Actinoplanes teichomyceticus ATCC 31121: one gene and its partner. The protein of the gene in region 1 binds, or shares a complex with, the protein of each later gene. Links are inferred from orthologs where the notes say so. Each region holds a gene or a part of one and is shown in the gene's direction. Other genes may lie near its edges. The genes, in order: ACTEI_RS13900 and trxA.

Region 1 (14,202 bases):
GGTGTGCCCGCCGGGCACGATTCCGAAACGGCACACCCACCACGCGCCGTCCCAGGGACTGCGCGTCCGATCGTGATCCTGTCCGGCGCCGCCGGCCGGCTCCCGCCCGGCGGGCGTGACCGCGGCGCGGCTCATGACCTCCACCGGCGTGCCGCCACCGCCCGTGCCCGAGCGCAGCGTCGCCCCGCGTGCCGGGGCACAACTCCGCCATGCCCGGACCCGGCCATCGTCGAACGCGACGAAGCAGCACGCGCAGACGTGGCACGGCAGGCGACGGCCACCGCCCGCGAACGCGGCGATGCTTCACCCCAGCATGCAGGCCATCCGGCAGCGCTGCCGGCCTCCCGTCCGCTGCCCGCCCGAGCCAACGGGAACGCTGGTCAGCCGCATGACGGCACGAGCGGCCCCCGCCCGGTGCCGCCGGGCGCGACCGGCGCCGCCCGGCCTGACCGGCGCCGCCCGGCCTGACCGGCGTTGCCGGGCCTGACCGGCGTTGCCGGGCCTGACCGGTGTTGCCGCCGGTTTCGCTGATCACCACCGAAGATCGTCAGGGCAGGCGGCCGGTCCACTCGGCGCATGCCAGGTTGAAGGCATCGAACGCGGGCTGGGCGGCTCGGTGCTCGGCCATGCTCGCGGCCACATCCTGGACCTGCATGAACTCGGCATCCTCGGCGAGGTGCAAGCATCGGCCGCAGCCGTCGTCACCGAGGAAGTCGCGGGCCAGGTCGCCCACCGGGTCATGACGTCCGGTCTGGAGGGACAGCCAGGCTCCGAAGCTGACATCAGGTTCCATCTCGTTCTCCTCCATCTTGGTCGTTTGACGGGTCGCACGGCCGGCCCGAGCCAGCGTGGCCCCAGCCGTACAACGACCCGGGAGGAGAAATAGCGGCCTCACACTCCGGCACCTTGTCACCGGCCCTGGACCGGCGTCGCCGATCCGGACCGATCACCACCGGAGACCCTCCCCCGGCCGAGCGCGGCCGGGTCAGCCCCCGCTCGAACGCCCGCTCCAGCGTGCTCGGCGTGACCGTCGGCGCGCTCCCCCGACCGCACACGTGGAGCTCCGGGACCGGTCCCCCGGGCACCTGACCGAGCCTCGACGCGGGCCCGGGCCAGCCCGGCGGCCCCTGCTCCGGATCGACCCCGCGCCCGCCGGCCCCGGCCCCCTCGCCTTGACCGGCGACGGTCTTTTCCGGCCGTAGCGGCGGCCAGCGCACCCCTTCGGGTGGTGCCGGCCCGCGGCGAGCCGCCCTCATGGCTGTGCGGTGGGCCGGGAGCAGACGGCGATGGCGATGGCGGCAACGGCGCAGCAGGCGGCGACAATCGCCAGGACCGGCGTGTAGGAGCTGGTGGCGGCGTGCAGGGCCGCGGCGGCCAACGGGGCGCCGGCTTTGGCCAGGGCCATCGGCGCGACCAGGATGCCGGCGAGGGTGGCGTAGCGACGGGTGTCGTAGCGCTCGGCGAGGATGACGGGTTTGGCGATGGTGGCCACGCCGAAGCCGAGGCCGAACCCGACGACCGCCAGGACGGCGCCGCCGGTGGTGGCGCCGACGGCCGGCAGCAGCAGGGCCGCGGCGGCCTGGAGCGCGAAGACGCCGGCGGTGATGGTGGTGGTCCGGTAGCGGCGTTGCAGGCCGGTGGTGATCAGCCGTCCGGCGACGGACAGGAGGCCGAGCAGGCCGGCGATGGTGGCGGCGAAGGCGGGCGGGTGGCCCCAGGTGGTGAGGGCGGCGACCAGCAGCAGGGTGTAAGCACTGGTCGCCGTGGTGTGGGCGGTGAACCCGGCGGTCAGCAGCCAGAAGCCACGATCGGCCAGCGCGGCGCGGACCGCCCGGGTGCCGGCGTCGCGGTGCCGGGTGACCGTGTGCGGGCCTGCTGATGGTGGGCGCCGGACGACGGTGGCGTGCAGCGGCCCCGTGACGGCGTGGATGCCGGCGAGGACGAGCAGGGCGGTGCGCCAGCCGTGCTGGTCGGTGAGCCACCCGGTCAGGGGCAGGAAGATGGTGCTGGCGAAGCCGGCGACCACGGTCAGCGCGAGCAGCGCCGAGGACCGTTGCCGCGGCTGGTGCCAGGCGATGATCACGGCGAAGGCGGCCTCGTAGAGGCTGGCCGCCGACGCGACGCCGATCCCGAGCTGCACCGCGTACAGCTGCCACACCTGCTCGACGTGCGACCACAGCACGAGCAGCACGGTCCCGAGCAGGGAGCCGCAGGTCATCAGCGCGCGGCCGCCGTGGCGGTCCAGCCGGCGGCCGATCGGCACGGCCAGCACCGCCGAGGCGAGGACCGAAGCGGTGAACGCGCCGGTCACGGCGGTGGCGGAGGTGTGCAGGTCGGCGGCGATCGGGACGAGGATCACGGCGAACGCGTAGTAGAGCGTGCCGTAGCCGATGGTCTGGGTGATCGCCAGCGCGGTCACCAGCATCCGGCTGCTGGGCGGGAAGGGCGGGCGGTGCTCGCCGACCGGCGGGTCGGCGGGCACCGGTGTGCCGGTAGGCCGGTTCACGAGCAGCAGCTGCCACCGGCCGAGCTGGTGAGGTTGATCAACCCGGTGACGCCGGGCAGGGCACCGGAGCGGTCGGCCAGGGCGGCGATCTGCAGGGCGGTCTCGTGGTCGAGGCCGATCCGGTCGGCGGCCGCCCGGACGGCGTCGCCGGTGCTGGCCGCGGTGGGCAGCACCGCCAGGGTGGCGTGGGCCAGCGCGACCGGCACGTCCGGGGTGAGGCCGAAACGGGCCGCGACCTCGCGGGCGGCGTTCTCGGCGACCACGCTGGAGCTGCACACCCCGGTCTCGGGCAGGTCGAGCCGTACGTCGTCGGCGGCGGCGAAGTCGCCGGCCAGGGCCGCGGCGATCGAGCGGACCTGCTCGTAGCCGGTGGCCATCAGGAACGTCGGCGCGCGGCCGTAGGACTTCATGCCGACGGCGTAGTAGTCCGGCTCCGGCTGGCCCAGCTCGCGGTAGCCGTGCGGGGCGACGGTGCCGCAGGAGTGCTGGTTCGGGTCGATCAGGTCGGCCAGGATCCGGGTGCAGCCGAGGATCGGGTCCAGGTCCAGACGCAGCTCACCGGTGATGCTGTGGTCGGGCCGGAAGCCGGTCGCGGACACCACCCGGTCGGCGGTCAGGGTGCGCCCGTCCGCGGCGACCAGGGTGATGCCGTCCGCGTCGCGGCGTACGGTGTGCACGCCGAACCCGGTGACCAGGGTGAGCTTGCCGGTGTCGACCAGGGCGTGCAGACCCGAGCCGAGCGCGCCGCGGGCGGGCAGTTCGTCGGCGCCCTCGCCGCCGAACGCCCGCTGGGCGGAGCCGCCGCGCACGGCCCAGGTGATCCGGGTGCCGGGTTCGGTCTCGGCCAGCCGCGCCAGGTCGAGCAGGGTGTTGGCGGCCGAGTGCCCGGAGCCGACGACGATGGTGTGCTTGCCGGCGTGGGCGGCGCGGGCGGCGCCGAGCACGTCGGGCAGGGCGTGGTCGATCCGATCGGCGGCCTCGGGCTCGCCGTGGGCGGGCAGCCCGTTGACGCCGAGCGGGTTGGGGGTGCGCCAGGTGCCGGACGCGTCGATGATCGCGCTGGCGGTGACCTCCGTGCCGTCGGCGAGCCGTACCACGAAGGGCAGGTCGGCGCGGCCGGCGGTGCGCACGCGGTCGGCGCCCAGGCGGCTGATCGCGGTCACCCGGGCGCCGAGACGCAGGTGCGGGGCGATGGCCGGCAGCTTCGCCAGCGGCTGCAGGTAGGTGTCGACGAGCTCGGCGCCGGTGGGCAGACCCTCGTCGTCCGGCGCGGCCCACCCGGCGGCGTCGAGCAGGCGGCGGGCGGCGGCGTCGATGTCGTAGCGCCACGGGCTGAACAGGCCGACGTGCGACCACTGCCGCACCGACGCGCCGACCTGGTCGCCGGCTTCCAGCACCAGGAACGGGACGCCCTGCTCGTGCAGGTGAGCGGCGGCGGCCAGCCCGACCGGGCCGGCGCCGATGACCACCACCGGCAGCCGCCCGGCACCGAGGGCCTCGGCGCGGACCGCGGGAGCGGGAAGCAGCTCCACCGCGCTGACCGTGGTGGCCGGGCCGCAACAACCGGCCTCGGGTTCGGCGTGGGTCGGGGCGGCTTGATCGGTCGGGCCGCAGCAGGCGGCGCCTCCGGCGACCGCCTCCGCTTTGGCTTGCGGGGCGCAGCAGGCGTCAGCGGCCGCGGCCTGCTCGGCGGTGCCGCAGCACAGGTCCTGCCCGGCGGCGGTCGGGGCGGTGCTGGAAGCGTCGCTACTCATCGCGGGGTACTCCTCGTTGAGGTGAAGGTCGGGCTGGGCGGTGGGTCCGTCGAACCCACCGCACCCGGATTCGAGAAATGTCGAATCCGATGACTGTCGAATCCACGGTTGCACGCGGCTTCGACATCTGTCAACCTCGACGCATGTCGAAACCACCGGTCGTGTCACCCGCCGAACCGCAGACGCCCTGCTGCCCGCCGATGGCGCAACAGCGGATCCCCGCCCCCGCCGCCGCCACCCTCGCGCAGGCGTTCAAAGCGCTGGGCGATCCGATCCGGCTGCAACTGATGTCGATGATCGCCTCGGCGCCCGACGGGGAGATCTGCGTCTGCGACCTCACCCCGGCGTTCACGATCTCCGGGACGACCATCTCGCATCACCTGAAGGTGCTGCGCGAAGCCGGACTGATCGACGGCGAGCGCCGCGCCAGCTGGGTCTACTACCGCCCTCGGCCGGAGTTGATGCGACAGCTGTCCACCCTGCTCGCCGTCGGCGGAACCGTCACCGCCTGACACCGCCCGCCGGCTCGGATCAGATCCACCGGGAAGCGGATCGGAGGCGGCCGGAGCCCCGGGTCCGCCGCTCATCCACGGTCGCGGCTTGCCTCGACAAAGAAGCTCAGCCAGTATTGAGTCAATGAACGGCGACCTTTCCTTGCTGCGGGTGAGAGCACGTATCCACGCCGCGCTCGGCGACCCGGCGAGGCTGGCGATCGTGGACGCGCTCATCCTCGGCGACGCCTCCCCCGGCGAGATCGGCGCCGACCTGGGTATGCCCACCAATCTCGTCGCCCACCACGTGAAGGTGCTCCACGAGGCGGGCCTGATCGCGCGGACCCGCTCCGAGGGCGATCGGCGCCGCACCTACCTGCGACTACAGCCCGCCGCCCTGGCCTGCCTGACCCCGCCGCCGCTGCGCGACGCCGACCGGGTGGTGTTCGTCTGCACCCACAACTCGGCCCGCTCCCAGCTGGCCGCCGCGCTGTGGCGCGACCGGGTCGGCGGCCCCGCCGCCTCGGCCGGCACCAGACCGGCCAGCCGCGTCCACCCCCGCGCCGTCACGGTCGCACACCGGCACGGCCTGCGGCTGGACCCGGCCCGCACCGCCCATGTCCGCGACGTGGTGCATGACGGGGACCTGGTCATCGCGGTCTGCGACAACGCGCACGAAGACCTCACCAGCCCGGTGCGCCCGCAATTGCACTGGTCGGTGCCCGACCCGGTCCGCGTCGACACCGACGACGCGTTCGAGGCCGCCTACACCGACCTCGCCGGCCGCATCGAACGGATCGCGCCGATCGCGTACCCGAGCGCCGTCATGGACTGACCTCTCCCGCTTCCGGACCCGCCCGGCCGGATGAACCGCCGGGTGGGTCGATCCTGCCCGCACCCAAGACCGGAGCTTGTACCTTCCATGCCTTCCATCGCACTCTGGCGACGGCTGCTGGCCGAGTTCCTCGGCACCGCACTGCTGGTCACCGCCGTCGTCGGCTCCGGCATCATGGCCACCACCCTGTCGCCGGGCGACGTCGGCCTGCAGCTGCTGGAGAACTCGGTCGCCACCGCCTTCGCGCTCGGTGCGCTGATCCTCACCTTCGGCCCGATCTCCGGCGCCCACTTCAACCCGGTCGTCTCCGCCGCCGACTGGTGGCTCGGACGCCGCGGGCGCACCGGGATCAGCGGCACTGACCTGGCCGGCTACACGGTCGCCCAGACCCTGGGCGCGATCGGCGGATCGATCCTGGCGAACCTGATGTTCGACCTCGCCCCCGTCACGCTCTCGACCAAGGACCGCGCCGCCGGCCACCTGTGGCTCGGCGAGGTCGTCGCCACCACCGGCCTGCTTCTGCTGATCTTCGCGCTCGGCCGGTCCGGCAGAGCCGCGGTCGCCCCGGCCGCGGTCGGCGCGTACATCGGCGCCGCGTACTGGTTCACCAGCAGCACCAGCTTCGCCAACCCGGCCGTCACGATCGGCCGTGCCTTCACCGACACCTTCGCCGGCATCGCCCCCGGCTCCGTGCCCGGGTTCGTCGGCTTCCAACTCGTCGGCCTGCTCGCCGGCGTCGGCCTGCTGCTGGCCCTGTACCCCGACGCCGGCAGGACGGCGGACGACATCGTCGTCGAACACCCCGCCGCCGCGCCCTGAGCGGGCTTTCACCCCTACCACCGCGAGGAACACCATGAGCGACACCAAGCCCACCGTCCTGTTCGTCTGCGTCCACAACGCCGGCCGCTCCCAGATGGCCGCCGGCTGGCTGCGCCACCTCGCCGGCGACCGCGTCGAGGTCCGCTCCGCCGGCTCCGCCCCCGCCGACACCGTCAACCCGGCCGCGGTCGAGGCCATGCGCGAGGTCGGCATCGACATCACCGACCAGACCCCCACCAAGCTGACCTGGGACGCAGCCCACGAATCCGACGTCATCGTCACCATGGGCTGCGGCGACGCCTGCCCGGTCTTCCCCGGCAAGCGCTACGAGGACTGGAAGCTCGAGGACCCGGCCGGCAAGGGTGTCGAGTCCGTGCGCCCGATCCGTGACGAGATCAGGAGCCGCATCGAGGGGCTGCTCGCCGACCTGATTCCAGCAGCCTGACCCCAGCGGCGCTGAACTGCCGCAGGGTTGGCTGGCCCTCGCGGCAGTTCAGACAACGTACGGCCTCGAACACCATCGCCCGGAAGGGTGCACAGCACGCGGCCGAGACGGCCACCGCACCGGCGGGGACAGGTTCAGAGAACAGGGTGCCGCGTCAGCGCGGCCGGACCCCGCCGGGCGGACCGTTCCAGCCCTTCTGCGGCGGATACTCCGCTCTCATCGCCACCGTGGCGTTGGTCGTCACGGCGTCCGCCCGGAAGCACACGCCGTGAGGCCGCGTTCCGCGTCTCGGAGCGATCCGGTGGCCCCGCAACAGGTCCTTTTCTCTGGTGTCAGGCGTGCGCATGTCGCGCTGACTTGCCGGCGTGCTGTCCGCGCCCTTGCGCGATCGAGATTCACCGGGTTCGATCGAAGGACGGCGACGGGTGGCCACGTCCGGCCGGCGGCCGGCCCGGCTTCGTGCACCGCGGAACGGGCTGGTGAACAACTCCGGCCCTTGGCCTTCCCGGAGCCGCAAGCACCTTTCGACGAAGGGAAGCAGGATGCGAATCAGACCCGGCCTCGCGGCCGTCATGACGTTCGCCGCAACGGCCGCAGCGATGACGGTGGCCGACCCGGCACTGGCCCTCAACCAGAAGACCTGCCAGGTCAAGTACGACGGCGTCGACCGCGACTGCATCACCCAGACGCTGGATCTCGCCGGATCGAACGTGTTCCACATCGGCACGACCGGCGCCCCGACGGATCAGGCCTGGCTGTTGATCGTGACGGATGTGCACAACGGCAAGGTCGTCGTCACGGAACGAATCTGGAACAACGCGAACGTCTGGCGGACCAACGTCTACTCCGACTACACCGCCTACGCGTCGTGCAACCGACCCTGCCCCGGACTGACGCTGTACTTCGCCAACGGCTGACGGTCGACGGCAGGAGGGCGGGGCCTCATAGGTCCCGCCTGTTCGAAGCCGGTTGCCGCAGCCCCGGGGCACGGGTGAGCGCGGCCGCGTTGCGGGCCGTCCCGGCAGCCGCGCGGGCGGGGAGTGTTCGCCTCAGCGGTCACAGCGCCCGATCCGCGCGCCGCGATCCGGAACTTCCGGCTCGGGTTCCCGCTGATGCTGTTCTTCAGCGTCGTGCGCGGTCGTCGAGGACCTCGGGCGCGACTCCGGTGGCGACCCAGCGGGCCAGGGCCGGCCGGTCCACCAGCGTGATCCGGCATCGCCGGGCGATCTGCAGGGCCGGACCGGTCGGGCGGCCGGTGGTGACCAACAGGGCGATGTCCGCGCCGTGGATGTCGCGGGCGGTGCCGGCGAAGCGCTGGACGTCCGGGCTCGACAGGTTCCCGGCGTAGCGCTTGCACTGCACGACCAGGCGTCGGCCGCCCGGAGTCCGGGCGGTGACGTCGGCGCCCATGTCCCCGGCGCCGCCGCTGACCCGCACGCCGCGACAGCCGCTGTCGCGCAGCAGCCGGGCCACGTAGCGCTCGAAATCCGGACCGCTCATGTGGTCGGTCACCGCGACGTCGCGCTCGTAGCTCATCAGCCGGTTCATCGCCGACCACCGCAGATACGCCCACACCCCGCCGGCGGCCAGCACGAGCCCGGTCACTACGACGGTCAGGACCGGATGCTCCCGGACCACCTGGACCAGCATCGCGACAGCCAGGACACCACCGGCGGCCCCGGCCACCACGGCACCATCGCTGATCCTGCCCTTTCTCCGGCGCCTACGTCGAGCCACCCGAACCCCCTCAGCCCCACACTTCGCATACTGACGCACACGAACGGTAAACAACGGGTACGACAGAAGGACATCGACGCTGTTCGTCGCACCGCGGAGCACGCCGGATCGAGGGCGGCGCACGGGCCCGCCCCGGCCGGTCCGCTGCCGTCGTCGGATGACCCTGCACTCGCCGCCTCCAGGCCGGGTGCGATGGATCCGCCTCCGAGCGCGGGACGGATCGTGTGCCCGGTCCGGTCCGAGCCGATCGAGATGGCGGCAGGCGTCGATGACCGGCGGCTGGTTCTGCCGCTGACGGCGCGGGCTGTCGAAGCCATCGCTTCCGAACCGGCCGACCCCGCCCAGGAGCGGCCCGGTCATCGACCCCGACGGTTGCGGTACGCGCGCGCATGAGCGAGGTGAACCGCCGTGTCGTCACGGAACGGCGTTCAGCCGGTTGGTAGTGCAACGCGCTGTTGCGCTCGTTGACTGGTCATGCTGGGTGGCGGGGTGCTCGACGAGTCCCCGCGCTACCGCCGGAACGTCCCGCCCCCGCGCCGACGATCGCCAAGCTGGTCGAGGACCACGGGCTGATCGCCGGGATCCTGATCCGCGTCGCCGAGCTGGGTGCGGACCCGAGCGCCGCCCCGAGTGCGATCCGGCGTGAGCTGGCCGGTCCGGGGCCATCATGGAGTCACATTTCCGGTACGAGGAACGTGCCCTCGCCGAGGCCCGCAACGCCGAGGTCCGCAAACACCGAGGCCCGCGACGCCGAGGCCCGCAAACGCCGAGGCCCGCGACGCCGAAGCCCGCGACGCCCGGCTCCGCAACGCCGAAGCCCGCGACGCCCGGCTCCGCAACGCCGAAGCCGCGACAACGGATGGTCTGGACCGGTCCTGCGGCTGCAACCGGCCGGTCAGCGGCGCAGGTCGCCGACCGCGTCCGCGTAGTACGTGTCGGACAGGTGCACGGCGATCTCCCGGATGGTCCACGCGCCCGGCTCCGCCCGGTCCAGCTGTTCCGGGGTGAGCGAGCCCAGCCGCACCGACCAGATCTGCGCCAGCCGGGTCAGCCGGCTGGTCGCCTCGGCGAGATCCTCCTCGGTGAACGGCGCCAGATCGGCCGCCGTGGTGATCGCCGACGCGTGCCAATGGTCCGGGATCGTCGGCGCGCCGGCCAGCCGCGCCTCCACCTCGGCGAGATGGTCGATCAGGTGGTCGGTGATGCGCCGGACCGCCTTGTGCGGCGTGTACACCCGGTCGCCGGCCGGGACGGGCACGCCCTCCCAGGCGGTCCAGCTCCGCGCGAGGCGTAGTGCGTGGGAAACCGCCTGCTCGATCATGCGGCCAGGTTCCGGCATCGTGTCGTTCCTCTCGGGTGCGGCGCGCGGGCCCCGCCACGTTAGAGTCCGAACGGTTCGCCGGCCGCCGAACCGTAGGCGCCAGCGCCTTGCCGATGCGCTACCGGTGCAGCGCGGCCCTGCCCCGCGTGACCAGGTCGGTGAACCAGGGCGCCTGGTCCAGCGGCACCATCTCGGCCCCGGCCCAGAACGAGCGGGCCCGGTCCGTTTCCGCGTCCCCGGCCTTCGGTGCGGTGGCGACGTTGCCGGTGAAGTAGACCGTGACGCGGCGCAGGCCGGGCGCGTCCGGGGCGACGTGGGTGAGGGCGCCGTCGCGGACGCACATCGCGGACGACCGCTCGGAGCGGATGCCCGCGCAGGTGTCGGTCGGCCGCGCGGACAGCTCCACCAGGGTGTGCAGCCGCTGCCGGCCGAACTGGTAGCCGTCCACCACCGCGTCGGGGCCGTCGGAGCCGATGCCCATGCCGAGCAGGTCGGGGGGCCGGGTCTTCGGCACCAGGGCGAAATGCTCGGCCTCGCCGTCGTGCCGGGCGAGATCGATCCGCAGGGCGTCCTGCAGCAACCGGTACTCGGGGACGGACTCGTCGACGATCAGGTCACCGGCTTGCAGCGGCGGCGCTCCGGCGCCGTCACCGGCTTGACGCGACAGCGCGACACCCGTCGCGAGGCCGACGCCGACCACCGCCGCGACGGCTATTCCGATGTTCCTGCGCTGCACACTGACCAGCTCCCCCCGCGCGCGGCAAACTCTAGGCTCGTCAGTGGATCTTGTAAAACGGTGCCGGACATGCCGCTGACGGGACCACCGCCTTCGGGCCCGATCCACGCCCCCGGACCGGCCCGCCCTCGGTCGTGACCCGCGCCCGCGTGCCCGCCGTCGGTCGTGACCCGCGCCCGCGGGGGCCGTCGGTCGTGACCCACGCCCGCGGGCGGCCGTCGGATCCCTCTGCCGGACCCCTCGATGCCGCGTCGTGCCCCGCCCGCGGGCCGGGACGTCTCCGTGTCGGCCCGCGGGGACCGGCCGGGCGGCTCACGGGCGGAGCAGGACCCGGCCGACATGGGTTCGCTCCTCGATCAGCCGATGGGCGCTCGCCGCCTCCTCCAGCGGGAACTCGGCGTGCACCGTGGTCCGCAGCCGCCCCGTGGCGAACAGCTCCGCCACCTCGGCCATCTCGGACCGGGCCTGCTCCGGCGCGGCACGCCGCCAGGCCGTCAGGTTGAACCCGGTGATCGACCGCAGCGGGAACAGCAGCGCGGGCGGCACATCCTCCGTCCCACCGGAGGCGGCGCCGTAGACCACCGCGCGGCCGGAGGGCGCCAGCAGTTCGACACCTCGCCGCAGCACGGCGCCGCCGACCGCATCCAGCACCACGTCCACTCCGCCGGGCACGGCCGCACGCACCCGCTCGGGCCAGTCCGCCGAGTCGTAGTCCACGGCCAGGTCGGCGCCGACCGACCGGACGAAGCCGAGCTTGCCCGCCGATGCCGCCCCGATGACCGGGCCCGCGCCGAGCACCCGGGCAAGCTGGACGATCACGTGCCCGATGCCGCCCGCCGCCGCATGCACCAGGACACTCTCGCCGCCCCGCAAGCCGGCCGAGCGCAGCACGCGCAGCGCGACCACACCGGCCATCGGCAGCATCACGGCATCGGCAGCGCCGAGCCCCGCCGGCACAGGCGCCAGCCACGCCGCGTCGGCGACCGCACACTCCGCATACGCGTCCAGGGCGAGCGCGGCCACCCGGCGACCGGTGAGCTCGGCGGACCAGGGGCCGCGCGAGGCGCATCCGGTCTACCGGGCCTGGCACGGTCACATCGCCGGGCTGGCCGGCCGGCAACGACCCGACCTCGACGCCGACATGCTCGCCCACGTGCTGCTGGCCACTCTGCACAGCGAGCCGATCCTGGACACCCTCGCCCGCGGGGAGAGCGAACGCCTCGACCGCACCCTGCGCGACCTGGTCACCGCGCTCATCCCGGAATGACCGCGGCCGACGCACCGCGACTCACGCAGGCACCGCCGCCCACGCACCGCCGCCGCCGACGCACCGCGACTCACGCAGGCACCGCCGCCCACGCGCCGCCGTCGACGCACTGCGACTCACGCACCGCCGCCCACGCGCCGCGACTCACGCACCGACCGACGCCCACGCGCCGGACGGTCATTCCACGGCGGCCCGCAGGCTCCACGAGGCGCGGCGCGGGCGGCCGGGCAGCGCGATCCGACCGGTGCACCAGAGCAGCGCGGCGACCGGCTCCACCGGCGGGCGGTCCGGGAACAACCGGGCCAGCACGGCCGCGCACGCCGCCGGCGGCGGGAGCCAACCGGCGCCCAGGCCGCGGCTGATGTCGTAGGTGTGCAGCAGGATCTCGTTCACGCCGAGGGCGGCGAAGCCGGACGGATCGGTCGGCCCCCAGTGCCACGCGCGGGTGTCCGGTCCGGCGGCACGCAACTGGGCGGCCAGCAGCGCCCCGGCGGCGGCGACCACCCGCAGGATCTCGGCCGCGCTCGCGTCCGGCCGGACCTCCAGATCGAGCGGCAGATAGCCGTCGGCGGCCCCGGCGGCCAGCTGAGCGGCGTACGCCAGCAGGTCGTGCGCGATGTGCGCGGCGGTGTCCCGGCAACTCCACCGCAGGTCGCCGGCCGGGACCGTCCAGTCCGCGCCGAGGTGCGGGGTCAGCGCGCGCCGCAGTTCGCCGAGCGCCGCTTCCACGTCATGGGCGTCCATGCCGACGACCCGGGGACGTCACTCGGCACCGGGCGGCGGAGCCATCCGCGGCGGCCGATTCTCGTACGGCGTGGACAACACCACCGTGGTCCGCGTCGTGACGTTCGCCGCCGTGCGGATGTCCTGCAGCAACCGCTCCAGATCGGCCGGGCTCTTCACCCGCACCAGCAGCATGTAGAAGTCCTCGCCGGCCACCGAGTAACACGAGTCGATCTCGGCCAGGTGGGCCAGCCGCTCCGGCGCGTCGTCCGGCTGGGACGGGTCGAACGGGCGGATCGCCACGAACGCGGTCAGCGGCAGATCCAGCGCCTCGTACGACACCTTCGCGGTGTACCCGGAGATCACACCGCGCTGCTCGAGCCGGCGAACCCGCTGGTGCACGGCGGAGACGCTGAGGCCCACCCGTTCGGCCAGATCGGTGTACGACAGCCGCCCGTCCACGGTGAGCGCCGACACGATCGCCCGGTCGATCTCTTCCACACCGGCAACACTACCCACCGGCCGCCCCGTCCGGCTCAGCCGGTCAGCGAGCGCGCGATCACCATCCGCTGGATCTGGTTGGTGCCCTCCACGATCTGCAGCACCTTGGCCTCGCGGAACCAGCGCTCCACCGGGTGATCGGCGACGTAGCCGTACCCCCCGAGCACCTGCACCGCGTCCGTGGTGACGCGCATCGCGACGTCGGTGGCGAACAGTTTCGCCTTCGCCGCCTCGATCGAGAACGGCCGCCCGGCATCCTTGAGCCGCGCCGCCGACAGCAGCAGCGCGCGGGCCGCGGACACCTGGGTGGCCATGTCGGCGAGCATGAAGCCGACCCCCTGGAACCGGCCGATCGGCTGACCGAACTGCTCACGCTCCCGGGCGTACCCGATCGCGTAGTCGGTCGCGGCCTGCGCCAGTCCCACCGCGCACGCCGCGATGCCGAGACGCCCCGCGTCGAGCGCGCGCATGGCGATGGCGAAGCCCTCGCCCTCCCGGCCGACCAGCCGATCGTGCGGAATCCGCGCGTTCTCCAGCACGATCTGCGCCGGCGCCGACGACCGCAGACCCATCAGCCGCTCGCGCGGCTGCGGCAGCAGGCCCGGGGTGCTCGCGTCGGCGATCAGGCAGGAGATGCCCTTCGCGCCGGGCCCGCCGGTGCGGACGAACAGGTTGTAGAAGTCCGCCACCCCGCCGTGCGTGATCCACGCCTTGACGCCATTGACCAGCCAGTCCTCGCCGTCCGGCACGGCGCGGGTGGTCAGGTTCGCCGCATCCGAGCCCCCGTGCGGCTCGGAGAGGCAGTAGGCGCCCAGCAGCTCACCGCCGAGCATCTCCGGCAACGCTTTGCGCTGCCGTTCACTGCCGAAGGCAGCGACCGGGAAACACGACAGCGTGTGCACGCTGACGGCCTCGGCGATGCCCAGCCAGGTTCCGGCCAGGATCTCCAGGACCTGCAGATAGATTTCGTACGCCTGACCGGCGCCGCCGTCGGCCTCCGGGTACGGCAGGCCGAGCAGCCCGGCGCGCCCCAGCGTGCGCAGCACCTCCCGCGGAAACTCGCCGCG
Region 2 (14,405 bases), 5.2 Mb from region 1 along the record:
CGCGCCGAAGCGCACCCCGACCACGGCGTCGCCCTCGACGGTGACGCCGAGCGGCCCGATCGGTGACTCGACGACGAACATCCGCCCATTGTCCCGCGCGGGTCCGACACTCTCGCCGCGGCCGCGCCGCCGCCTCCTGACGCCGGGCCCGCCGCTTCCCGAACCCGAGCCGCCGCCCGGGCCCGCGGCCGGGTCGCGCCACGTGGGCGGGCCGGTCAGGCGATGTGGCCCTGGTCGCGGGCCCACTTGAAGAGCTCCGCCTCGGCCTCGTCCCGATCCAGCGGCCCCCGGTCGAGGCGCAGTTCCTTCAGATAGCGCCAGGCCTGGCCGACGATCGGGCCCGGCGGCACGCCGAGCAGCTCCATGATCGCGTTGCCGTCCAGGTCGGGGCGGACCTTGGCGAGGTCCTCCTCGGCCGCGATCCGGGAGATCCGCTCCTCCAGCGCGTCGTAGTCGGCGGCGAGCTGGGCGGCCTTGCGCCGGTTGCGGGTGGTGACGTCCGAGCGGGTCAGTTTGTGCAGCCGGGACAGCAGCGGGCCGGCGTCGGTGACGTAACGGCGCACCGCCGAGTCGGTCCACTCGCCCCGGCCGTACCCGTAGAAACGCAGGTGCAGGGCGACCAGGCCGACCACGTCGCTGATCACGTCCTTGGGGTATTTCAGCGCCTTCATCCGCTGCTTGGTCAGCCGGGCGCCGACCACCTCGTGGTGGTGGAAGCTGACCCGGCCGTCGCGGCCCACGGCCTTGGTGGCCGGCTTGCCGACGTCGTGCATCAGCGCGGCCATCCGCAGCACGAAGTCCGGCGCCTCGTCACCCTCCAGCCGCATCGCGTTGGCCACCACGATCAGCGTGTGCTCGTAGACGTCCTTGTGCTGGGCGTGCTCGTCGATCTCCAGCTTCAGCCCGGACAGCTCCGGCAGGAAGCGGTCGGCCAGCCCGGTGTCGACCAGCAGCCGCAGGCCGGCCAGCGGATCGGCGCCGCAGATCAGCTTGGTGAACTCGTCGCGGATCCGTTCCGCGGTGATCCGGTCCAGGTCGGCGGCCATCTCGCGCATCGCGGCCACCACCGGGGCGTCCACAGTGAACCGCAGCTTCGCGGCGAACCGGGCGGCGCGCAGCATCCGGAGTGGATCGTCGCCGAACGAGAGCTGCGGCGTCGACGGCGTCCGGATCACCCGGTCGGCCAGGTCACGCAGCCCTCCGAACGGGTCGGTGAACTCGTGCCCGGGCAGCGACACCGCCATCGCGTTGATCGTGAAGTCGCGCCGGGACAGGTCCTCCAGCAGCGACGTGCCGTAGGACACCACCGGGTTGCGGGTCACCCCGTCGTACGCCTCGGCCCGGAACGTGGTGATCTCGATCCGCAGCCCGTTCTTCTGGATGCCGATGGTGCCGAACTCGCGGCCGGTCTCCCAGATCGCGTCGGCCCAGCCACTCACCACGGCGAGCGTCTGCTCCGGCCGGGCATCGGTACAGAAGTCCAGGTCATCGCCGAGTTGGCCGAGCAACGCGTCCCGTACCGAGCCGCCGACCAGGTGCAACTCGTGGCCGGCGGCGCCGAAGCGGCGCCCCAGCTCGTCGGCGACGGGTGACACGCGGAGCAACTCGGCGACCGCGTTCTGCTGGGCGTTGTTCAACACAGACATGGGATGACCAGGGTATCGGGCTGTCGCTCCGCGGGCGGTGGGCGGGGCGGGGCGGACCGCGCCGTGGCAGCCGGCCACGGCGCCGGGCAGGATGGTGACGTGCCCGTTCCCGAGGCGCTGCGCCGACTGAGCCTGGATCCCGGGTTCTGGACCGGCGGGATCAGCGACGCCGATTGCCTCCCCGAGCTGCTCCGGGTGTCCTTCCCGGTGCTCGACGGATATGCCCTGGTGCTGGAGATCGAGCTGCCCTCCGGGGAGCGCACGCTGGGCCTGCGCCGGCCGGCCAGCAGCGAACCGGTCCAGCTCGGCCGGGCGCCGGCGCTCGGGCCGTTCCCGGCCGCGCTGCGCTGGTGGGAGCTGGAGACGTGCGCCCGGGTGATCGCCCTGGCCGACCCGACGCTGCCGCACCCGGGGCTGGTCGTCGCGCTGCTGTCGCCGTTCGCCCCGGCGACCGCCGACGACGACGTCCCGGCGGTGGCCGGGGTGCGCGAGGCGGCGTACCGGTCGTTGCGCCGCGAGGTCCCGCCGCCCCCGCCGTCCGGCCCGGAGCAGGCGCCGCTGCCGCTGTTCGCCGACGACCGCTGGTGGCCGGCGCCTCCGGCCCCGTCGCCGCAGGTGCTGGACGAGGCCGCGATCGCCACCCTGAGCGATCCGGCGCAGGCGGTGGACCAGGTCCGCGCGGGCAAGCGGTTCCCGCACGAGGAGCTCGCCGATCTGGTACGCCGGGCCACCGCGCACCTGGAGGCCGTGCCGCATCGGGAGTGGTACGCCGGGACCCGCCCGCTGGCCCGCCGGATCGCCGACTCGGGTGACCTGGGCCCGGTGCCGGACCTGCTCGGCGCGCTGACCGAGGCCGGCTGCGACCATCCGACCGTTCTCGACGCGCTGAGCGAGCCGCTGGTGCCGCTGGAGGCGTGCTGGATGGTCGAGACGCTGGCCGGGGCGGAACCGGGCACCCTCCTGCGTCACCACGTGTGACGTTCTCTTCTATGGTGGCTCCAACATCGGTACGGCTCGGGAGGCTTGGGTGAACGGCGGCCTGTACCGCAGCACGCACGCGGCGGACGGCAACCCGCGCCCGGAAGAGGGCGTCACGGTGGTCTCCGTCGACCAGCAGTCCGCCACCGCCACCGGCGATCAGGCGCTGCCACCGGAGAACCTCCCGCCGTCCGGGCGTGACGGCGGCGGCAGCACCGCCGGCCAGAGCGCGATCATGGCGATCGGCAGCATGGTCAGCCGGGTGATCGGCTTCGTGCGCACCGCGCTGATCGGCATGGCGGTCGGCACCACCGTGGGCGACGCGTACACCAGCGCGCAGTTCCTGCCGAACCAGATCTACGAGCTGCTGCTCGGCGGCATCCTCTCCAGCGTGCTGGTCCCGCTGCTGGTCCGCCGCCGCAAGAGCGACCCGGACGGCGGCCAGGCGTTCACCCAGAAGCTGCTGACCTTCGCGGTGGTGTCGCTCGGCGTCGCGACGGTGCTGGTGGTCTCGCTGGCCTCGGCGATCACCGCGATCCAGACCGGCGGCGACAGCACCCCGGCGTACCGGGAACTGGTCACCCATTTCGCGTACCTGATCCTGCCGATCATCTTCTTCACCGGCCTGTCCGGGCTGGCCGGCGCCGTGCTCAACGTCCGCGGGCACTTCGCCGCGCCGATGTGGGCGCCGATCCTCAACAACATCGTGGTGATCGCCACCTGCGGGGTCTTCATCCTGTGCTACGGCGGGCAGAAGGAGCTGACCCCGGAGAACATCACCGGTGCGCAGGTCGCGCTGATCGGCGGCGGCACCCTGCTCGGCATCGTGGTCCAGGCGCTGGGCCTGCTCCCGGCGCTGCGCAAGGTCGGTTTCCGGTGGCGGTGGAGCTGGGACCCGCGGTCGCTGGGGCTGCGCGAGATCGGTCAGCTGGCCGGCTGGATGCTGGTCTACGCCGGGGCCAACCAGCTCGCCGTGTTCCTGGTGGTGCGGATCCTCAGCGACGTGACCGGCAGCGCGGACAGCGCGAGCATCCTGGCCTTCAACTACGTCTTCCTGCTGACCATGATGGCGCACGGCATCGTCGGCGTGTCGGTGATGACCGCGCTGCTGCCGAAGATGAGCGCGGCCGCCGCCGAGGGCCGGTTCGGCGAGGTCAGCGCGGATCTCACCCGGGGCATCAAGCTCACCTCGGCGGCGCTGGCCCCGATCGTGGTGGTCTACGCGGTGCTGAGCGCCCCGATCGCGGTCTTCCTGTTCCAGGGCGGCCGGTTCTCCAACGCCAACGCGCTGGCCACCGGCACGGTGCTGGCCGTGGCGGCGTTCGCGGTGATCCCGCTCTCGATCAGCTATCTGTGCACCTACGCGTTCTACGCGTTGCAGGGCAACAAGACCGTCGCGCTGATCAACGTGGCGGTGGTCGCGGTCCGGATCGGCGCCTACTTCACGCTCGCCGCGGTGCTCAAGGAGTCGCTGCTGGCGGCCGGCATGACCGCGGGCAACGCGATCTCGTACCTGCTCTCCGCGCTGATCTCGCTGACCGTGCTGCGCCGGCGGATCGGCCGGCTGAACCTGGGCACGGTGCTCTCCTCGCTGATCCGGGTCGCGGTGGCCGCCGGCATCGCGGCCGCCCTCGGTCTGCTGGTGCTGCGCCTGCTGCCCGGCGACGGCGAGCCGGCCGGCCGGATCGAGGCGTTGGTCCAGCTCGTGCCGACCGGCGCGGTGATCCTGATCGGTTATCTGGTGGCCGCCACCCTGCTGCGGGTGCAGGAGGTCAGTCAGGTGGTCGGCATGGTGCGCCGCAAGATCGGCCGCTGATTCTGCCCGGGGCTGCCCTGAACAGGCACACTTCCACCGGATTGCCCGGATAACTACCCGTTCGTACCAGCCCGGGGCGGTGCCGCGCCGGGGGACGACCTGCCGGACCATGGCTCAGTACGGGTATGGTCGTTGTCGGCATGTGCTCGGGAGCACCCTGTCCTGAGCACCGAGACATGCACCACCGAGGGAGGACTGGTGACCCAGGTCGGCGAAGGCCACGAAACCGCGGCCGACGAGGCCGGACCGGTCTTGACCTTCGGTGCCCCCGCCGTCGGTGAGATCCTGGCCGAGCGCTACCAGCTCGAGCAGCACGTCAACAACGACAGCGCCGGCCGGCAGGTGTGGCGCGGGATCGACGTGGTGCTGCGCCGGCCGGTCGCGGTGGTGCTCCGGCATCCGGGCGGCGACTCCGCCACCGAGATGCTGCAGGCCGCGGTCGCCGCGAGCCGGGTGATCCACCCCAATCTGGTCGGCGTCTACGACGCCATCGACGAACAGCAGCGGGCGTACGTGGTGCGCGAGTGGGTCGACGGCGAGTCGCTGCGTGACCTGCTCGGCGCGGAGGGCCCGCTGGACCCGGCCCGGGCCATCGCGATCGCGCACTCGGTCGCCGACGCCCTGACCGCCGTGCACGCCACCGGCATGGTGCACGGCAACGTGCACCCGGGCACCACCCTGATCGGCGACGACGGCCGGGTCGTGCTGGCCGACGCCCGCGCCGACGCCGCGGACAGCGTCGAGGCCGACGTCCGGGCGGTCGGCGGGATCCTGTACTTCGCGCTCACCGGCCACTGGCCGCACGCCGAGGTGGGCCGCTCCGCGCTGCCGGACGCCACCCGGGACAGCTCCGGCAACCCGGCCGCGCCGCGCCAGGTTCGGGCCGGCATCCCGGCGTACCTCGACGATCTGACCATGGACCTGCTGGACCGGCGGGTGGCCGCGCCGGCCGCCGAGGCGCTCACCGCCGAGCTGGGCCGGCTGGACGCGGCCGCCGAGGACGAGGAGTTCGAGGACGTCGGCCCGCTCCGGTTCGTGCAGGGCGGCGGCGGCTCCACCGAGCCCGCCCGCAGCACCCGCAAGATCCTGCTCGGGGTCGGCGCGCTGGTGGTCATCGCGGCGATCGGCCTGATCTTCGGCATCCGGGCGATCAACAGCTCGGGCAAGCCCGACCCGTCGGCCTCCACGGTCGCCGGCGCCGGCACCGCCGCGGAACCCGATGCCGGAGGCGACTCCACCGCCGCCCCGCAGAGCGACCCGGTCAAGATCCCGCTGACCGCCGACATGGTGCGCATCGTCGACCCGCCGCGGGGCGAGCGCAAGGACACCGGCGAGGCGAAGTACACCGTCGACGACGACTCGGACACCGCCTGGGAGATGTCGCGGTACGACTCGCCCGACTTCGGCAACCTCAAGGACGGCATGGGCGTCCTGATCCACCTGCCCGAGCCGCGCACGCTCGCCGAGGTGCGCATCGAGGTGTCCACCCCGGGCGCGGCCATCGACATCCGCACCGGCAAGACCGACCCGGGTGACACGTCGAACGGCGACAAGCAGATCGTCAAGCAGTACACGAAGCTCAGCGACACCGACACCGAGGCGATCCCGGGCAACAAGCTGACGCTCTCCGGCTTCGACCCGGACCAGAAGTACCAGTACGTGCTGGTCTTCCTCACCAAGCTGCCGAAGAACGAGGACGGCCCGGGCTACAAGGTCAACGTCAACGAGATCGAGCTGTACGGCTACTGAGCCGCGCATGACCGGCGACGAGGGGGGCGGGGAACCGCCTCTGCCCGGTAACCCGATGGGATCCCGCGGCACCGATCCGATGGCATACATTGCTGGCGTGGCTTCCCGGGACGCACCGCCCGGCGGGACCGGCCCGGGCGACACCGCGCCGAGCGACGCGGAACTGGTGCGCGCGCACGTGGCGGGTGACCCGGAGGCGTTCGGCGAGCTGGTCCGCCGGCACCGCGACCGGCTGTGGGCGGTCGCGCTGCGCACCATCGGCGACCGCGAGGAGGCCGCCGACGCGGTGCAGGACGCGCTGCTGTCCGCCCATCGCGCGGCGGCCCGGTTCCGCGGCGACTCGGCCGTCACCACCTGGCTGCACCGGATCGTGGTGAACGCGTGCCTGGACCGGATCCGGCGGCGGCAGGCGCACCCCACCGTCCCGCTGCCGGACGGCGACCGGACCGCCGGGCGCCCGGCCGCTCCGGAGCCGGCCGCGCCCGCCCCGGACCACGACACCGTGCTGCTGGTCCGCGCGGCGCTGGCCGCCCTGCCGGTCGACCAGCGGGCCGCGATCGTGCTGGTCGACGTGCAGGGGTACGGCGTGGCCGAGGCGGCCGAGATGCTCGGGATCGCCGAGGGCACGGTGAAGAGCCGGTGCGCACGCGGCCGGGCCCGGATGGCGCTGGCCCTGCATGACGTACGCGGCGCGGCGCCCGCCCCGGGTGACCCTCCGCACGACGGGAACCGGACCGGCCGCCGGAACGTCCCATCCAGGTCGGACGCGGTGACGCCGCTGCCGACCGGGCGTGAACGGAGGGACCAACGGTGACGGGCGCCGAGTTCCACGGGGTCGACATCGACCTGCTGGCCGACTATGCCGGCGGCGCCCTGGACGGCACGCCCGAGGCCGAGCGGGTGGCCGCGCTGATCGCCGCCGACCCGGCCTGGCAGGAGGCGTACTCGGTGCTCGCCCCGCAGATGGCGGCGGTCGGCGCGCTGCTCGGCGAGCTGCCGGCGGAGACGATGCCGGAGGACGTCGCGGCGCGGCTGGACGCCGCGTTCGCCGCGGCCGGGGCGCCGGACCCGGCACGGCCGGCGACGGACGCCGTACCCGGAACGGTCCAGGATCTCGCCGGGCGCCGCCGTACCCGCGGCAACCACCGGTGGTTGCGCTTCACCGCGCCGATCGGCATCGCCGCGGGCGCGGTGGCCCTGCTGGGGTACACCCTCGCCCGGCCGCAGACGGCGAGCGAGGACAGCGGCTCGGCGCCCGAGGCGGTGCCCGCGATGGGCGGTGTGATGGTGGCCGCCACCCCGGCGACGACGCTGAACACCGGCACCGACTACTCGCTCGGCACGCTGGGGCAGAGCCGCAAGGGCGGGCCGGAGGCGCCGCTGAGCGCGCCCGACGACATCAGCAGCGCCCGGGAGCCGGAGAGCGCTCTGGCCCGGCTGCGGCTGCCGGACGCCCTGCTGGACTGCCTGACCGCCATCGCCCGGCAGAACGGCGGTGGCGCGATCAGCGCCGAGTCGGTGGACTACGCCCGGTTCGACGGTCAGCCGGCGCTGGTGGTGCAGTTCACCGCGGCGAACGGGCAGTGGATCTGGGCCAGTGGCACGGACTGTGGATTGCCCGGTGGCGGCGCGGACACGCTCGGCTCCGTCCCGGTACGCTGAACGCCGCCCCTCGCGTGAGGTCGGACACGAGCCGGACCGGGGGGAATGGTGAATGCCTAGCATGGCGTTCTAGCGAGCGACGTCGCCGTGCTCAACCGGCGTGGCCCACAGACCTGAGGAGTCGGCAGTGGACGAGGTCCGCAATCTGATCATCATCGGTTCCGGACCGTCCGGATACACGGCCGCGCTGTATGCCGCCCGGGCCAACCTCAAGCCGCTGGTGATCGAGGGTGTCCAGTCCGGCGGCGCGCTGATGACCACCACCGAGGTGGAGAACTTCCCCGGCCACCGCGACGGGATCATGGGCCCGGAGCTCATGGACAACATGCGCGCGCAGGCCGAGAAGTTCGGCGCCGAGTTCATCACCGACGACGTCAGCCGCGTCGAGCTGACCGACAAGCCGACCGAGGCCGGCACCGAGGGCCTCAAGACCGTGTGGGTCGGCGACCAGCAATTCTTCGCCCGCGCCGTGATCCTGGCGACCGGCTCCGCGTGGCGCCCGATCGGTGTGCCCGGCGAGCAGGAGCTGCTCGGCCACGGCGTCTCGTCCTGTGCCACCTGTGACGGGTTCTTCTTCCGCGGCCAGCACATCGTGGTGGTCGGCGGCGGCGACTCGGCGATGGAGGAGGCCACGTTCCTCACCCGCTTCGCCGAGAGCGTGACCATCGTGCACCGCCGGGACACGTTCCGGGCCAGCAAGGTCATGCAGAAGCGGGCGCTCGACAACGAGAAGATCAAGGTCGAGTGGAACTCCGTGGTCGAGGAGATCCTCGGCTCCGACGGCAAGGTCGTCGGCGTCCGGCTCAAGAACGTGCAGACCGGCGACACCAAGGTGCTGGACGTCACCGGTGTGTTCGTGGCGATCGGCCACGACCCGCGCAGCGAGCTGTTCAAGGGCCAGATCGAGCTGGACGACGAGGGCTACGTCAAGGTTCAGCACCCCAGCACCCGGACCAACGTCCCCGGCGTGTTCGCCGCGGGAGACCTGGTCGACCACACGTACCGGCAGGCCATCACCGCCTCCGGCACCGGCTGTGCCGCGGCGCTGGACGCCGAGCGCTTCATCGCTTCATTCGTAGAGCTGTAAGACCGGGAGGTCCTCGTGGGAGCAACCAAGGTGGTCACCGACGCCACCTTCGCCAGTGACGTGCTGCGTTCCGACAAGCCCGTGCTGGTGGATTTCTGGGCCGAGTGGTGCGTGCCGTGCAAGAAGGTCGACCCGCTGCTGGCCGAGATCGCGGCCGAGATGGGTGACAAGGTGGAAATCGTCAAGGTCAACATCGACGAGAACCCGCAGACCGCGATGGCGTACCAGGTCATGTCCGTGCCGACGCTGACCATCTTCAAGGGCGGCGAACGGGTGAACTCGGTGGCCGGCGCCAAGCCCAAGAGCTTCCTGGTCAACTTCATCGAGTCAGCACTCTGATCGTTCTCTGATGCCCCGCGTCCGCACTGGGACGCGGGGCTCTGTTTGTCCGCCGGAGTACGCTCCGGAAGGTCGTCCCCTTCTCGCCCCTAGGGAGTCGTGAGTGCGGTCCATCCGACGCGGAGACACCGGCCCTGCCGTTTCTGAGATCCGGTCGATCCTGGTCGGCCTGGAGATGCTCGCCGACCGCGAGCCGGACCTCTTCGACGAGGCCGTGGCGAACGCGGTCCGTGCCTTCCAGCAGAGCCGCGGCCTGGGCGTCGACGGCATGGTCGGCGACGAGACGTGGCGCGCGCTCGACGGCGCCCGCTGGCGGCTGGGCGCACGCACCCTGTTCCACTCGGTCCCCGACGCGCTCGCCGGCGAGGACGTCCGCGCCCTGCAGGAACGCCTGCTGGAGATGGGCTACGACACCGGCCGGCCGGACTCCGTCTACGGCGCCCGCACCGCCCGTGCCGTCGCCCAGTTCCAGCGTGAGGTGGGTCTGGCTCCGGACGGCTCGTGCGGCCCGCAGACCATGAAGGCGCTGCGCCGGCTGGGCCGCAAGGTGGTCGGTGGCCGGCCGCAGTGGCTGCGTGAGGCGGAGGCGTTCCGGCAGTCCGGGCCGAACCTGGTCGGCAAGACCATTGTGATCGATCCCGGTCACGGCGGTGGCGACGACGCCGGCGTGGTGGTGCCGGACGGGCCGCTGCGCTGGACCGAGGCGGACCTGGTTTTCGACCTGGCGGCCCGGCTGGAGGGGCGGCTGGCCGCGGCCGGTATGCGGGTGCACCTGACCCGCGGCCCGGCGCCGGCCGAGCCGATGAGTGGCGCCGAGCGGGCCGCGCTGGCCAACAGCCTCGGCGCCGACCTGCTCATCTCGCTGCACCTGGACGGGTACCCCTCGGCGGCGGCCGAGGGCGTGGCGACCTACCACTACGGCACCGGCAACGGGCTCAGCAGCACGGTCGGCGAGCGGCTGGCGGCTCTGGTGCAGCGGGAGATCGTGGTGCGGACCGGCATGCACGACTGCCGCACCCATGCCAAGACCTGGGATCTGCTGCGCCTCACCCGGATGCCGGCGGTCCGGGTCGACCTGGGGTACCTGACCTCGCCGGCCGACCGGGAGCGGCTGGTCAACCCGATGTTCCGGGAGCAGATCGTGGAGGCGATCCTGGCCGCGGTGCAGCGGATGTACTTCCCGGTGGAGCGGGACGTCCCGACCGGGTCGATCGACGTGCGCCAGCTGCGGCTGGCCCTGGCCGACCGGGCATAGCGCACTTCGCGCGACCGCGGGGCCGCGACCGCGCGGCACTGCGGGGCACGACCGCCGGGCACTGCGGGCCGCGACCACGGGGCGCTGCGGGGCGCGGCCGCGGGTGCCGCGGGGCGCGGCCGCGACCCTGCGCCGCGGCGGCGCCGCGCGGGATCGGCCCGGGGCTGGGCCGGTGGCCTGCGGACGGGGCCACCGGGGCGTACCGGGAAAGGACGGACCGCGAGGGACGCGGCCCGGCATGGCCGGGGCGGCCCTGAGCCGCGCGGTCCTAGTTCTCGGCCGAGCTGGTCGCCGGCATCGGGCGGAGCAGTTTCTCCGGGCTCATCGAGCCGAGGAGTTTCTCCAGCGCATACTCCACATCCGACTTCCAGGACAGCGCGGTCCGCAGTTCGAGTCGCAGCCGCGGGTAACGCGGGTGCGGCCGGACCGTCTTGAAGCCGACCGACAGGAAGAAGTCCACCGGGGCGATGCAGGCGCCGTCGGCCTCCTCGTCCGGTTTCGCGTCGCCGAACGCCTCGATCGCCTTGATCCCGCGCTTGGTGAGGTCGCGGGCCACTCCCTGCACCAGCATCCGGCCCAGGCCGCCGCCGGTGAACGCGGGCACCACGTGAGCCGTGGTCAGCAGCGCGGCGTCAGCGCTGACCGGGGAGGTGGGAAAGGCCATCGAGCGCGGAACGTAGGCGGGTGGGGCGAACATCACGAAGCCGGCCGGCACGCCGTCCACGTAGGCCAGCTTGCCGCAGGAACCCCACTCCAGGAGGGTCTGGGACACCCAGGCCTCCTTCTCCAACCCCGGGTCACCGGTCGCGCAGGCCCGCTCGGCGGACACCGGATCAAGTTCCCAGTACACACACTGCCGGCAGGACCGGGGCAGGTCCTCCAGGGTGTCGAGGGTGAGATTGACCAGGCGTCGCGACATGGCGAACCCCCTGCGCTGGACTCGGGCGGACCGGTGAGGGAGCACGGTCGCTTGTCCGCGCCCTGGCAAATCGTACGTCTCAACCCTCCTGAACGGGAGCAGGTCGGACAAGAGGCGACCCGGACGGACAGGGTTCATCGGCGCTTCCGCCGATTAGGCTGTCCGGAGTTTCGTCGCTTGAGATCGAGGTGAGAGCCGAATGACCGGTACCACTCAGGACGATTACACCGACCGGTACGCGCGCCGGGTCCGCGGGATGACCACGTCCGAGATCCGCGCCCTGTTCGCCGTCGCCAGCCGCCCGGAGGTGGTTTCCCTGGCCGGCGGTTCGCCGTACATCGCCGCCCTCCCGCTGGACGCGGTCGGCGAGATGCTGAACCGGCTCGCCGCCGACCACGGCGCCACCAGCCTGCAGTACGGCATCGGCCAGGGCACCATCGAGCTGCGCGAGCGCATCTGCGAGGTGATGGCCCTCTCCGGCATCCGCAACGCCTCGCCGGACGACGTGGTCGTCACGGTGGGCGGCCAGCAGGCCCTGGATCTGCTGGCCCGGCTGTTCCTGGACCCGGGCGACGTGGTGCTCGCCGAGGGGCCGACCTACGTCGGCGCACTCGGCGTCTTCCAGGCCGCCCAGGCACAGGTACACCACGTCGCCATGGACGACGACGGGCTGATCCCGGAGGCACTGGAGGCAGCCATCGCCGAGACCGCGCGTAGCGGGCGGCGGGCCAAGTTCCTCTACATCATCCCGACCTTCCAGAACCCGGCCGGCGTGACCCTCTCCGAGGAGCGGCGCGAGCGGGTGCTGGACATCTGCGAGCGGGCCGGGCTGCTCGTGGTGGAGGATGACCCGTACGGGATGTTGTCCTTCGAGGGCGACGCCCCGCTGCCGCTGCGCGCCCGGCGCCGGGACGGCGTGTTCTACTGCAGCACCTTCTCCAAGACCTTCGCGCCCGGCCTGCGGGTCGGCTGGATCCTGGCGCCGCACGCGGTGCGGGAGAAACTGGTGATGGCCAGCGAGGCGAACATCCTGTGCCCGAGCGCGTTCGCCCAGGGCGCGGTCACCCAGTACCTGTCCACCATGCCGTGGCGCGAGCAGATCAAGGTGTACCGGGAGGTCTACCGGGAGCGCCGGGACGCGCTGCTGGACGCCCTCGACGACCTGATGCCGACCGGCACCACCTGGACCCGCCCGACCGGCGGCCTGTTCGTCTGGGCCACCCTGCCGGAGGGCCTGGACTCGAAGGCGATGATGCCGCGGGCAATCGCGGCCCGGGTCGCCTACGTCCCCGGAACCGGCTTCTACGCCGACGGCACCGGCCGGAGCAACATGCGCCTGAACTTCTCGTTCTCGGCACCGGAGCGGCTGCGCGAGGGTGTGCGCCGGCTGTCCGGGGTGATGGAGCAGGATCTCGCCATGCGAGCCGTCTTCGGTGGCTCCGCCACCATCTCGTCCCACCGCCGCCGGGGTCCGGCCACCGCCGACACCCCAGGCCCGGACTTGGCATGATCACCCCTATGGGTACGCGGGACGAGTTGCGGGTGCTGGTGTTGGCGGGCGGTCTGTCGTACGAGCGGGACGTCTCGCTCCGATCCGGTCGCCGGATCGTCGACGCCCTCCGGTCCACCGGCATGACCGCCGAGCTGCACGACGCCGACGTCTCGCTGCTGCCCGCGTTGCAGGCCGACCCGCCGGACGCGGTGGTGATCGCCCTGCACGGGGCGACCGGCGAGGACGGCTCGCTGCGCGGGGTGCTCGACCTGTGCGGCGTGCCGTACGTCGGGGCCGACGCCCGCACCGCGCGGATCGCCTGGGACAAGCCGTCCGCCAAGGCCCGGCTGCGCGAGGAGGGCATTCCGACGCCGGACTGGGTCGCGCTGCCCCACGACCGGTTCTCCGAGCTGGGCGCGGTGGCGGTGCTGGACCGGATCGTGGATCGGCTCGGCCTGCCGTTGATGGTCAAGCCGGCCCAGGGCGGATCCGGTCTGGGCGCCGCTGCGGTCCAGGACGCGGCGGCGCTGCCGGCCGCGATGGTCGGTTGCTTCGCGTACGACTCGACCGCGCTCGTCGAGCGGTACATCCCCGGCACCAGCGTGGCCGTGTCGATCATCGACCTGGGCACCGGCCCGGAGACCCTCCCGATCGTCGAGATCGTCCCCCGGGACGGGGTGTACGACTACGCCGCCCGGTACACCGCCGGCCTGACCACCTGGCACGTGCCGGCCCGCCTCGCACCGGCGGTGGCCGAGCGGGTGTCGTCGACCGCGCTGGCGGCGTACCAGGCGCTCGGATTGCGGGACCTGTCCCGGATCGACGTGATCGTCTCGGAGGACGGGGAACCGTTCGTGCTGGAGTGCAGCGTCTCGCCGGGGATGACGGAGACGTCGCTGCTGCCGCTGGCGGTGCAGGCGGCGGGGGTGGATCTCGGGGCGGTCCTGGGGGCGTTGGTGGAGCGGGCGACCGGGCGGGGCTAGGGCCCGCGCTGGTGGAGCGGGCGGTCCGGTCCGGCTATGGGTGGTCGGTGAGGCGGGCGTTCGCGTGCGCTGATGACGGAGCTGTCATGCCGCCGGGGATTCCTGGAACGGTCGGCTGCGTTCGCTGGAGCCGGCCCGTTTCACGTGAAACGGAGATCCTTGTGCTTCGGTGGCTTCGGCGCGCCGGTTTCGGATCATCGCGCTGAAGCTGCCGCTGCCGTTCGGCCGGTGGCGCCGCGGGAGAGGAATCCCGCTCTTGCGTGGGATCGACAGCCGAGTGCGCTCTAGCGCTCCGAGTCTTCCGAGCCGGCTGCCGTGTTGCCCGTGCTGAGGATTCCCGTACCGGTGACGCCGTGATCGACGGTCACCGGCTTCGGTGGCTCGGCGGAGACGTTCCCGATTCCGGGCGTCGACACCCCGGGATCGGGCTCGGCGCTGCCCCGCTCCGGAACGCCGGCCGGCATCCCGGCGGCACCCGA

Evidence for each region.
Region 2: the proteins of ACTEI_RS13900 (region 1) and trxA are in contact, whole or in part, in an NMR structure (PDB 2IPA), measured with the Bacillus subtilis proteins. The link is inferred for Actinoplanes teichomyceticus ATCC 31121 from one-to-one orthologs.

Annotation. Positions count from the first base shown.
Region 1 is NZ_CP023865.1:3,097,614-3,111,815, reverse strand. The notes cover bases 5,458-8,144. They hold ACTEI_RS13900 (arsenate reductase ArsC), read left to right. Parts: upstream 5,458-6,439; coding sequence 6,440-6,850; downstream 6,851-8,144. Other genes in these bases: ACTEI_RS13890 (restriction endonuclease), read right to left, coding at 7,973-8,144; ACTEI_RS13895 (hypothetical protein), read left to right, coding at 7,393-7,767; ACTEI_RS13905 (aquaporin), read left to right, coding at 5,674-6,405; ACTEI_RS13910 (arsenate reductase/protein-tyrosine-phosphatase family protein), read left to right, coding at 5,458-5,586. In the rest of the region: ACTEI_RS13930 (hypothetical protein), read right to left, coding at 548-808; ACTEI_RS13925 (MFS transporter), read right to left, coding at 1,253-2,506; ACTEI_RS13920 (NAD(P)-binding domain-containing protein), read right to left, coding at 2,503-3,984; ACTEI_RS13915 (ArsR/SmtB family transcription factor), read left to right, coding at 4,404-4,772; more of ACTEI_RS13910, read left to right, coding at 4,924-5,457; more of ACTEI_RS13890, read right to left, coding at 8,145-8,536; ACTEI_RS13885 (hypothetical protein), read right to left, coding at 9,483-9,908; ACTEI_RS13880 (hypothetical protein), read right to left, coding at 10,027-10,644; ACTEI_RS13875 (quinone oxidoreductase family protein), read right to left, coding at 10,957-11,667; ACTEI_RS13870 (hypothetical protein), read left to right, coding at 11,678-11,911; ACTEI_RS13865 (maleylpyruvate isomerase N-terminal domain-containing protein), read right to left, coding at 12,089-12,655; ACTEI_RS13860 (Lrp/AsnC family transcriptional regulator), read right to left, coding at 12,674-13,135; ACTEI_RS13855 (acyl-CoA dehydrogenase family protein), read right to left, coding at 13,171-14,202. UniProt on the Bacillus subtilis protein: Catalyzes the reduction of arsenate [As(V)] to arsenite [As(III)]. In vitro, can dephosphorylate para-nitrophenyl phosphate (pNPP).
Region 2 is NZ_CP023865.1:8,259,821-8,274,225, forward strand. Bases 7,726-10,615 are described here. They hold trxA (thioredoxin), read left to right. Parts: upstream 7,726-8,953; coding sequence 8,954-9,277; downstream 9,278-10,615. Other genes in these bases: ACTEI_RS36535 (hypothetical protein), read left to right, coding at 7,726-7,851; trxB (thioredoxin-disulfide reductase), read left to right, coding at 7,979-8,938; ACTEI_RS36550 (N-acetylmuramoyl-L-alanine amidase), read left to right, coding at 9,381-10,532. In the rest of the region: ACTEI_RS36505 (methylated-DNA--[protein]-cysteine S-methyltransferase), read right to left, coding at 1-81; ACTEI_RS36510 (CCA tRNA nucleotidyltransferase), read right to left, coding at 216-1,646; ACTEI_RS36515 (hypothetical protein), read left to right, coding at 1,746-2,624; murein biosynthesis integral membrane protein MurJ, read left to right, coding at 2,674-4,440; ACTEI_RS36525 (protein kinase family protein), read left to right, coding at 4,639-6,189; RNA polymerase sigma factor SigM, read left to right, coding at 6,278-7,003; more of ACTEI_RS36535, read left to right, coding at 7,000-7,725; ACTEI_RS36555 (GNAT family N-acetyltransferase), read right to left, coding at 10,801-11,451; ACTEI_RS36560 (aminotransferase-like domain-containing protein), read left to right, coding at 11,651-12,961; ACTEI_RS36565 (D-alanine--D-alanine ligase family protein), read left to right, coding at 12,970-13,926; ACTEI_RS38845 (hypothetical protein), read right to left, coding at 14,211-14,405. UniProt on the Bacillus subtilis protein: Participates in various redox reactions through the reversible oxidation of its active center dithiol to a disulfide and catalyzes dithiol-disulfide exchange reactions.